Regions from separate parts of the Streptomyces sp. NPDC087215 genome, predicted to be linked through region 3. Evidence: predicted binding sites of a transcription regulator. Region 3 holds the regulator's gene; each other region holds the start of a gene.
The links. Region 3 encodes HrcA, which represses chaperone genes, less so after heat shock. Its sites were predicted from a motif close to TTNGCACTCNGNNNNNCNGAGTGCNAA; they were not measured.
Positions count from the first base shown of each region.

Region 1 (3,272 bases), on a different contig from region 3:
CCGGCCTTGACCAGGTCGCCGTACTCACCGGTGGCGGCGTTGAAGCCCTGGCCCTTGTCGAGCTCGGCGACCTTCGAGGTGATGACGTAACCCTCGAGACCGGCGTTCTCGGCGATCCAGCGCAGCGGCTCGACGGCGGCGCGGCGGACGACCGCGACACCCGTGGCCTCGTCGCCGGTCTTGTCGAGGTTGCCCTCGAGGACCTTCACGGCGTGGACGAGCGCGGAGCCACCACCGGAGACGATGCCCTCCTCGACCGCGGCGCGGGTCGCGGAGATGGCGTCCTCCAGACGGTGCTTCTTCTCCTTCAGCTCCACCTCGGTGGCGGCGCCGACCTTGATCACGCACACGCCGCCGGCCAGCTTCGCGAGGCGCTCCTGGAGCTTCTCGCGGTCCCAGTCGGAGTCCGTGGACTCGATCTCGGCCTTGATCTGGTTGACCCGGCCCCGCACGTCCTCGGAGTTGCCGCCACCCTCGACGATGGTGGTGTCGTCCTTGGTGATGGTGACGCGGCGGGCGGTGCCGAGCACGTCCAGACCGGCCTGGTCGAGCTTGAGGCCGACCTCCTCGGCGATGACGGTGGCACCGGTGAGGGTGGCCATGTCGCCGAGCATCGCCTTGCGGCGGTCGCCGAAGCCGGGGGCCTTGACGGCCACGGCGTTGAAGGTGCCACGGATCTTGTTCACGACCAGGGTCGACAGGGCCTCGCCCTCGACGTCCTCGGCGATGATCAGGAGCGGCTTGCTGGCACCGGCCTGGATGACCTTCTCCAGGATGGGCAGCAGGTCCTGGATCGAGGAGATCTTGCCCTGGTTGATCAGGATGTACGGGTCGTCGAGGACGGCCTCCATACGCTCCTGGTCGGTCACCATGTACGGGGACAGGTAGCCCTTGTCGAAGGCCATGCCCTCGGTGAACTCAAGCTCCAGGCCGAAGGTGTTGGACTCCTCGACGGTGATGACACCGTCCTTGCCGACCTTGTCCATGGCCTCGGCGATGAGCTCGCCGACCTGCTGGTCCTGCGCGGAGAGCGCGGCGACGGCGGCGATGTCGGACTTGTCCTCGATCGGGCGCGCGGTGGCCAGCAGCTCGTCGGAGACGGCCTTGACGGCGGCGTCGATGCCCTTCTTCAGGGCGGCGGGGGAAGCACCGGCGGCGACGTTGCGCAGACCCTCGCGGACCAGGGCCTGGGCGAGCACGGTGGCGGTGGTGGTGCCGTCACCCGCGATGTCGTTGGTCTTGGTCGCCACCTCCTTCACCAGCTGGGCGCCGAGGTTCTCGAACGGGTCCTCGATCTCGACCTCACGGGCGATCGTGACACCGTCGTTGGTGATGGTGGGAGCGCCGAACTTCTTGTCGATGACGACGTTGCGGCCACGGGGGCCGATCGTCACCTTCACCGTGTCGGCAAGCTTGTTGACGCCGCGCTCAAGGGCGCGACGGGCGTCCTCGTCGAACTTCAGGATCTTCGCCATGGAGCGGTTCAGCCCTCTCGAAAACTGGTGTGGAACGAACAGCGCCCCGGTGCCCGGTGAGGGCCCGGGGCGCAGCTCAAAGCATCTGCTTCGGGTGAATTACTTCTCGATGATCGCGAGCACGTCGCGAGCCGAGAGGACGAGGTACTCCTCGCCGTTGTACTTCACCTCGGTGCCGCCGTACTTGCTGTACAGCACGATGTCGCCGGTCTTGACGTCGAGCGGCAGGCGCTCGCCGTTCTCGAAACGTCCCGGGCCCACGGCCAGGACGACGCCCTCCTGGGGCTTCTCCTTGGCGGTGTCCGGAATGACCAGGCCAGAGGCGGTGGTCTGTTCGGCGTCGAGCGGCTGGACCACAATGCGGTCCTCGAGCGGCTTGATGGCAACCTTGGAGCTGGTGGTCGTCACGATCCGACCTCCCCCTTCGGAGATCTCGGGGTTAACTGTCTGAGGTGGCGACCAGGTGGATCCGTCGTCGCGGGTGCCGGACCTGCCCGTCGCTGTGTTGGCACTCTCCGGTGGGGAGTGCCAGAGCCGAGACTATGACCGCGATTAGCACTCGGTCAAGCGGAGTGCCAATTACTCACCCCGTGGCGGGTCCGGTCCGGGCTTCAGCGGACCTCGGCGACCCCCGTGGACCGGACGGCTCCGGCGGACGGAACGGCGGGAACCACCGGCGCGGGGACGGCCAGTACGGGGACGGCCGGTACGGGGACGGCCGGTACGGGGGCGGCCGGTACGGGGGCGGCCGGTACGGGGGCGGTCGATGCGGGAACCGCTCGCGTGGGGGCGGCCGGTGCGGGGGCCGTGGACGCGCGGGCCCCGGCGGCGGGCGCGTGCCGGGAGCCCATTTCTTCGGCGGCCCTGCGGCCGAGGCGTTCGATCGGGTCCACGGTGGAGGCGCAGCCGGTCAGCGCGAGGAGCGCGGCGGCGAGCAGCAGCCCGGCGAGCGGCCGTACGGCCCCGCCGCGGCCCGACGGGCGGCCGGGTCCGGTTCCACGGGCGGGGACGGCGGTCCCGTACGCGGGTACGGGCGTACGGGAACGGGAGCCGGGGAAGGGCCCCGGCGCGGGCCCTGAGACGGGCCCGGGGGAGACCACGGAGGGGGACCCCTGCGCGGACACAGCGGACCCAGGGGTGGACCCCGACTCGGGCCCCGAGACGAGCCCCCGCCCGGACCCCGAGGGCGTGCCCTCCCCGGGCGCGGGTCCGCGCGAGGGGAGGCGGCCCCGTGCGGAAGGGCGGCGGCGGTGCGTCACACGTAGTCCTCGAGCTTGGCGACGGCGTAGCCCTTCGCCGTGATCACGTCCATCACCTGACGGATCATGTCCGGCATGGTGCCCTTCCAGTCCTCCTTGCCCCGGAAGTGGGTGAGCACGATGTCGCCGGAGTGCAGGTCCCGGTCCCACTCGCGCCACTCCATGTGGTCGGGGAAGGCCTCCGAGGCCCAGAGCGGCACCGCCTTGACGCCGCAGGTGGCGGCCGCGCGCAGGGTGTCCTCGTTGTAGTTGCCGTACGGCGGGCGGAAGAGCGGCGGGCGCTTGCCGAAGCGCTTCTCGATGACGTCCTGCATCCCGCAGATCTCGCGCTTCTGCTCGCTGTACGAGAGTCCGGGCAGATAGCGGTGGTTGAGGGTGTGGTTGTGCAGGGAGACCCCGCCCTCCTGCGACTTCTGCATCCGGCTGAAGTAGCCGTAGTCCTCGCTGACGACGTAGTCGCTGAGGAAGGCGCTGTAGGGGATGCGGAGGTCGCTCATCATCCGCAGCAGCTCGGGGTCCTTCTCCGAGCCGTCGTCGA
Region 1 covers NZ_JBIUZD010000004.1:178,908-182,179, forward strand. Annotated here, with positions in the region: gene groL (chaperonin GroEL) at 1-1,475, opposite strand, end outside; gene groES (co-chaperone GroES) at 1,575-1,883, opposite strand; gene ACIO92_RS13570 (hypothetical protein) at 2,087-2,575, opposite strand; gene ACIO92_RS13575 (polysaccharide deacetylase family protein) at 2,731-3,272, opposite strand, start outside.
Region 1: the regulator HrcA is predicted to act here: its motif matches at 2,028-2,054, upstream of groES (co-chaperone GroES).

Region 2 (3,272 bases), on a different contig from region 3:
GTCCTCGACATCGCCCGCCGCACCGGCGGCGCCGTGGAGGACGTGAACGACGAGCAGGTGGTGGACGCGATCAGGCTCCTCGCCCGCACCGAGGGCGTCTTCGCCGAGACCGCGGGCGGGGTGACCGTCGGCGTCACGCGCAAGCTCGTCGAGAACGGGCTCATCGACCCGAACCTCACCACGGTCGTCCTCAACACCGGTGACGGGCTCAAGACCCTGGACGCGGTGGCCGACACCTCCCAGGCGACCACCACCATCCGCCCGAGCCTGGACGCGTTCCGCGACGCCGGCCTGGCCCTCTGAAAGGTCACGAAGACATGGCTGTGAACGTCCGCATCCCCACCATCCTCCGCACCTACACGGGCGGGCTCTCCGAGGTCCAGGCCGAGGGCGGGACCCTCGCCGAGGTCATCGCGGACCTGGAGAAGAACCACACGGGCATCGCCGCCCGCGTCCTGGACGACCAGGGCAAGCTGCGCCGCTTCGTCAACGTCTACGTGAACGACGACGACGTGCGCTTCGAGCAGGGCCTGGAGACCGCCACCCCGGCGGGCGCGGGCGTCTCGATCATCCCGGCCGTCGCCGGCGGCTGCTGATCCCCATCTCTCTCGAATTGCCCCTTCCGCGACAATAAGCGGAAGGGGCAATTCTATATGGTTGAGCGCGGTAGAGTTGGGGAAGTCCCCTCCGCTGCTCATGCCGGACGCATATGAGAATGCGTCCCTGCGCGACAAGAAGCAGCCAAAGTGTGTGCGCATTGTGTACCTTCTGCGCGCTTTGCCGGGCCCGAGTTGCCCCGTAAGTCAGGGGAATATCCCCAATTCTTCTTTCAGCCGCGCCCAGAATTCCCGCTCGAATGACCTGTTGCAGAGGGCAGTTGGACAGATACATTCAGCCGCGGTCGACGCGTTCCGGCGCAGGGTCTGACCCGGGTCCGTGAAGTGCGGGCCCGCGCAAGGGCCAGTAATAGGGGAGTTAGGCATGGCTCAGGGCACCGTCAAGTGGTTCAACGCGGAGAAGGGCTACGGCTTCATCGCGGTCGACGGTGGTGCGGATGTATTCGTCCACTACAGCGCGATCCAGATGGATGGCTACCGCAGTCTCGAAGAAGGACAGCGAGTCGAGTTCGAGATCTCGCAGGGCCAGAAGGGTCCGCAGGCGGACATGGTCAAGCTCGCCGTCTGAGCACGGCGCGATCGGCCACTGACGCAACGCCGTCGAGGGGGCCGCATCCCTGAAAAGGGATGCGGCCCCCTCAGGCGTCTCCGGACACCTGCCCGCCCGCGCTCCCGCCCGGCGCCCCGGGCAACCCGCCCCCTCGCCGGGCGTTCCCGCGGCCGGGCGGCCAGGCGGCCAGGCGGTCAGGCGGTCGGGCGGCCAGGCAGCCACGCAGCCCGTGCACCCCGTACGCCCCTCACGACTCGCGCGCCTCCGCTTCGGGGCTCCCGCCGCTCGCCGCTCGCCCGTTTCCCCTCTTCCCGCGCCCCTCGCGTACTCCCGCACGCCCTTCCGGGGGCCCCTCGCGCACCCCTTCCGCGCCCCTTCCGCGCCTCTTCCCCCATGTCCCGATCATCGAGAGTCGCTTGCACTCTCCTAGGTCGAGTGCTAATCATTGGCGTTAGCACTCGGTAGGTGAGAGTGCTTACGAGGATCGGGCAGACGAGGTCGCCGTCCGGGTGGGGCAAGGAACCACGCGGAGCAGCGGAGGCCGTCCGTCGCGGGCGTCGGCGCGGTCCTGGAGCGTTATCCACCCCATGTCCGGGAGGACCACTTCACATGGCCAAGATCATCGCGTTCGACGAGGAGGCCCGGCGCGGTCTCGAGCGCGGCATGAACCAGCTCGCTGACGCCGTCAAGGTCACCCTCGGCCCCAAGGGCCGCAACGTCGTCCTCGAGAAGAAGTGGGGCGCCCCCACGATCACCAACGATGGTGTCTCCATCGCCAAGGAGATCGAGCTCGAGGACCCGTACGAGAAGATCGGCGCCGAGCTGGTCAAGGAAGTCGCCAAGAAGACGGACGACGTCGCCGGCGACGGTACGACCACCGCCACCGTCCTCGCCCAGGCGCTCGTCCGCGAGGGCCTGCGCAACGTGGCCGCCGGTGCCAACCCGATGGCCCTCAAGCGCGGTATCGAGAAGGCCGTCGAGGCCGTCTCGGGCGCCCTGCTCGAGCAGGCGAAGGATGTCGAGACCAAGGAGCAGATCGCTTCCACGGCCTCCATCTCCGCCGCCGACACCCAGATCGGCGAGCTCATCGCCGAGGCGATGGACAAGGTCGGCAAGGAAGGCGTCATCACCGTCGAGGAGTCCCAGACCTTCGGTCTGGAGCTGGAGCTCACCGAGGGTATGCGCTTCGACAAGGGCTACATCTCGGCGTACTTCGCCACCGACATGGAGCGCATGGAGTCGTCCCTCGACGACCCGTACCTCCTGATCGTCAACTCCAAGATCTCCTCCGTGAAGGACCTGCTCCCGCTCCTGGAGAAGGTCATGCAGTCGGGCAAGCCGCTGCTGATCATCGCCGAGGACGTCGAGGGCGAGGCCCTGTCGACCCTGGTCGTCAACAAGATCCGCGGCACCTTCAAGTCCGTCGCGGTCAAGGCTCCGGGCTTCGGCGACCGCCGCAAGGCGATGCTGAACGACATCGCCATCCTCACCGGCGGCACGGTCATCTCCGAGGAGGTCGGCCTCAAGCTGGAGAACGCGGGCCTCGACCTGCTGGGCCGCGCCCGCAAGGTCGTCATCACCAAGGACGAGACCACCATCGTCGACGGTGCCGGTGACAGCGACCAGGTCGCCGGCCGGGTGAACCAGATCCGCGCCGAGATCGAGAACAGCGACTCGGACTACGACCGCGAGAAGCTCCAGGAGCGCCTGGCGAAGCTGGCCGGCGGCGTGGCCGTCATCAAGGCCGGTGCCGCGACCGAGGTCGAGCTCAAGGAGCGCAAGCACCGCATCGAGGACGCCGTTCGCAACGCGAAGGCGGCCGTCGAGGAGGGCATCGTCGCCGGTGGCGGTGTGGCCCTGCTCCAGGCTTCCTCGGTCTTCGAGAAGCTCGAGGCCGACCTCGCGGGCGACGAGGCCACGGGTGCGAACATCGTGAAGCTGGCCCTTGAGGCCCCGCTGAAGCAGATCGCGGTCAACGCCGGTCTTGAGGGCGGCGTCGTGGCGGAGAAGGTCCGCAACCTGCCCGTCGGTCACGGTCTGAACGCCGCGACCAACGAGTACGTCGACCTCATCGCCGCGGGCATCATCGACCCGGCGAAGGTGAC
Region 2 covers NZ_JBIUZD010000020.1:73,654-76,925, forward strand. Annotated here, with positions in the region: gene thrC (threonine synthase) at 1-303, shown strand, start outside; gene ACIO92_RS31660 (MoaD/ThiS family protein) at 318-596, shown strand; gene ACIO92_RS31665 (cold-shock protein) at 982-1,185, shown strand; gene groL (chaperonin GroEL) at 1,777-3,272, shown strand, end outside.
Region 2: the regulator HrcA is predicted to act here: its motif matches at 1,583-1,609, upstream of groL (chaperonin GroEL).

Region 3 (3,272 bases):
ACGGCTTCACCGCCTCCCAGACGTCGATGTACGGGTGCCCCACGACCAGGACGTCCGGAGAGGTCACCCGGGCCGCGATCCTCGACTCCTTCGAGCCCGGGACCAGGTGGTCCACCAGGACGCCCAGCCGGGCGTCCGGGGCCGGACCGAACTCCGCCACGATCGCCGGCAGGTCGTCGACACCCTCCAGGTACTCCACGACCACGCCCTCGATCCGCAGGTCGTCGCCCCAGACCCGCTCCACCAGCTCGGCGTCGTGACGGCCCTCCACGTAGATCCGGCCCGCCCGCGCCACCCGGGCCCGCGCCCCCGGTACGGCGACCGAGCCGGAGGCCGTCCGCGCGGGGCGCGCCGGGGCCGGGGAGGCCGGGCGGACCAGGGTCACCACCCGGCCTTCGAGCAGGAAGCCGCGCGGGTCGAGCGGGAACACCCGGTGCTTGCCGAAGCGGTCCTCCAGGGTCACCGTGCCCGCCTCGCAGCGGATCACCGCCCCGCAGAAACCGGTGGTGACCTCCTCGACGACCAGGTCCGGGTCGGCGGGGACCTCGGGGACGGGGGCCGACCTCTTCCAAGGGGGCGTCAGATCCGGGTTGTAGCTGCGCATTCGGGCGACGTTAGGCCACGGAGAACCGCCGTGCCAGTTCTTCGCGCTGGCGTCGCACGAACGGGGCGTCCACCACGGCCCCGTGCCCCGGCACGTACACCGCGTCCTCGCCGCCGAGGGAGAGCAGCCGGTCCAGCGCGTCCGGCCAGCGCGCCGGGACCGCGTCCGGGCCCGCCTGCGGCTCGCCCGACTCCTCGACCAGGTCGCCGCAGAACACCACCTCCCGCTCGCCGGGTACCAGGAGCGCCAGATCGTGGCCGGTGTGCCCGGGGCCCACGTTCGCCAGGAGGACCCGGCGGCCGCCCAGGTCGAGCGTCCACTCGCCGCAGACCACGTGCCGGGGGGCCACCAGGACGTCCGCCGCCTCCGCCGCGGCGGCCGGGTCGAGCCCGTGCCGCACCGCGTCCGCGAGCAGGGCCTCCCGCTCCCGGGGGCGGCGGAGCAGTTCGTCCGTGCCGACCGCGCCGAACACCTCGGCGCCCGCGAACACCGCCGTGCCGAACACGTGATCGAAATGGGGGTGGCCCAGTGCGATGTGCGTCACTCCCCGGCCGCCGGTGAGGCCCGCGACCTGCGCCCGCAGCTCGGCCCCCTCGGCGAGCGAGGACCCCGTGTCGTACAGGAGCACCGCCCGTTCTCCCAGCACGAGACCGGTCGTGGCGTCCCAGCCGGGGAGCCGTCTGCGGCCCACCCCGTCCGCGAGACGCTCCCATCCGTACGCTTCCCATTCGACGTCCATGCGGCGACGCTAACCGGTGGGGGCGCCGCCTCCTTGCCAGGAGCGACGCCCGCCGCCGTACACTGGCCGGGGATCTCTGGCACTCGGACCGGTCGAGTGCCAAAAGCGGAGCAACCGGAACGACGACGGCAGCTGGAGGTGTGCACGATGCTCAGCGAACGCAGGCTCGAGGTGCTGCGGGCCATCGTCCAGGACTACGTCGGGACGGAGGAGCCCGTCGGGTCCAAGGCGCTCACGGAGCGCCACAGGCTGGGCGTCTCGCCCGCCACCGTCCGCAACGACATGGCCGTCCTGGAGGACGAGGGCTACATCGCGCAGCCCCACACCAGCGCGGGCCGCATCCCCACGGACAAGGGCTACCGGCTCTTCGTCGACCGGCTGGCCGGGGTGAAGCCGCTGTCGACGCCCGAGCGCCGGGCCATCCACAACTTCCTCGACGGCGCGGTCGATCTGGACGACGTCGTCAGCCGTACGGTCCGGCTGCTCGCCCAGCTGACCCGCCAGGTGGCCGTCGTCCAGTACCCCTCGCTGACCCGTTCGACCGTGCGGCACGTGGAGCTGCTCTCGCTGGCCGCCGCCCGACTGATGCTGGTGCTCATCACCGACACCGGCAGGGTCGAGCAGCGGGTCGTCGACTGTCCCGCGCCCTTCGGGGAGACCGCGCTCGCCGATCTGCGGGCCCGGCTCAACAGCCGGGTCGTCGGCCGCCGGTTCGCCGACGTGCCGCAGCTGGTGCAGGACCTCCCCGAGTCGTTCGAGGAGGCGGAGGACCGCGCGACGGTCTCGACCGTGCTCGCTACCCTCCTCGAAACCCTGGTCGAGGAGCACGAGGAGCGGCTGATGATCGGCGGCACCGCCAATCTCACCCGCTTCGGACACGATTTTCCTGTGATGATCAGGCCGGTGCTCGAAGCCCTTGAGGAGCAGGTCGTGCTCCTCAAGCTGCTCGGCGAGGCCAAGGAATCGGGCATGACCGTACGTATCGGGCATGAGAACGCCCACGAGGGACTGAGTTCCACGTCCGTCGTCTCGGTCGGCTACGGTTCGGGCGGCGAGGCAGTCGCCAAACTCGGCGTGGTCGGACCGACCCGCATGGACTACCCCGGAACGATGGGAGCGGTACGCGCAGTGGCACGTTACGTCGGACAGATCCTGGCGGAGTCGTAGTGGCCACGGACTACTACGCCGTGCTCGGCGTGCGCCGCGACGCGTCCCAGGACGAGATCAAGAAGGCTTTCCGGAGGCTCGCCCGCGAGCTGCACCCGGACGTCAATCCCGATCCGAAGACGCAGGAACGATTCAAGGAGATCAACGCCGCCTACGAGGTCCTCTCGGACCCGCAGAAGAAGCAGGTCTACGACCTGGGCGGCGACCCGCTGTCGGCCTCCGGCGGAGGCGGCGCGGGCGGCTTCGGAGCCGGTGGCTTCGGCAACTTCTCCGACATCATGGACGCCTTCTTCGGCACGGCCTCGCAGCGCGGCCCGCGCTCGCGGACCCGGCGCGGCCAGGACGCCATGATCCGCCTGGAGATCGACCTCAACGAGGCGGCCTTCGGCACCACCAAGGACCTCCAGGTCGACACGGCGGTCGTCTGCACGACCTGTTCCGGCGAGGGCGCCGCACCGGGCACCTCCGCGCAGACCTGCGACATGTGCCGCGGCCGTGGCGAGGTCTCCCAGGTCACCCGGTCCTTCCTGGGCCAGGTCATGACCTCCCGCCCCTGCCCGCAGTGCCAGGGCTTCGGCACCGTCGTCCCGACCCCGTGCCCCGAGTGCGCGGGCGACGGCCGGGTCCGCTCCCGCCGCACCCTCACCGTGAAGATCCCGGCCGGTGTCGACAACGGCACCCGGATCCAGCTGGCGGGCGAGGGCGAGGTCGGCCCCGGCGGCGGCCCCGCCGGAGACCTGTACGTCGAGATCCACGAGACCC
Region 3 covers NZ_JBIUZD010000002.1:220,237-223,508, forward strand. Annotated here, with positions in the region: gene ACIO92_RS05620 (DUF3097 domain-containing protein) at 1-604, opposite strand, end outside; gene ACIO92_RS05625 (MBL fold metallo-hydrolase) at 615-1,343, opposite strand; gene hrcA (heat-inducible transcriptional repressor HrcA) at 1,491-2,510, shown strand; gene dnaJ (molecular chaperone DnaJ) at 2,510-3,272, shown strand, end outside.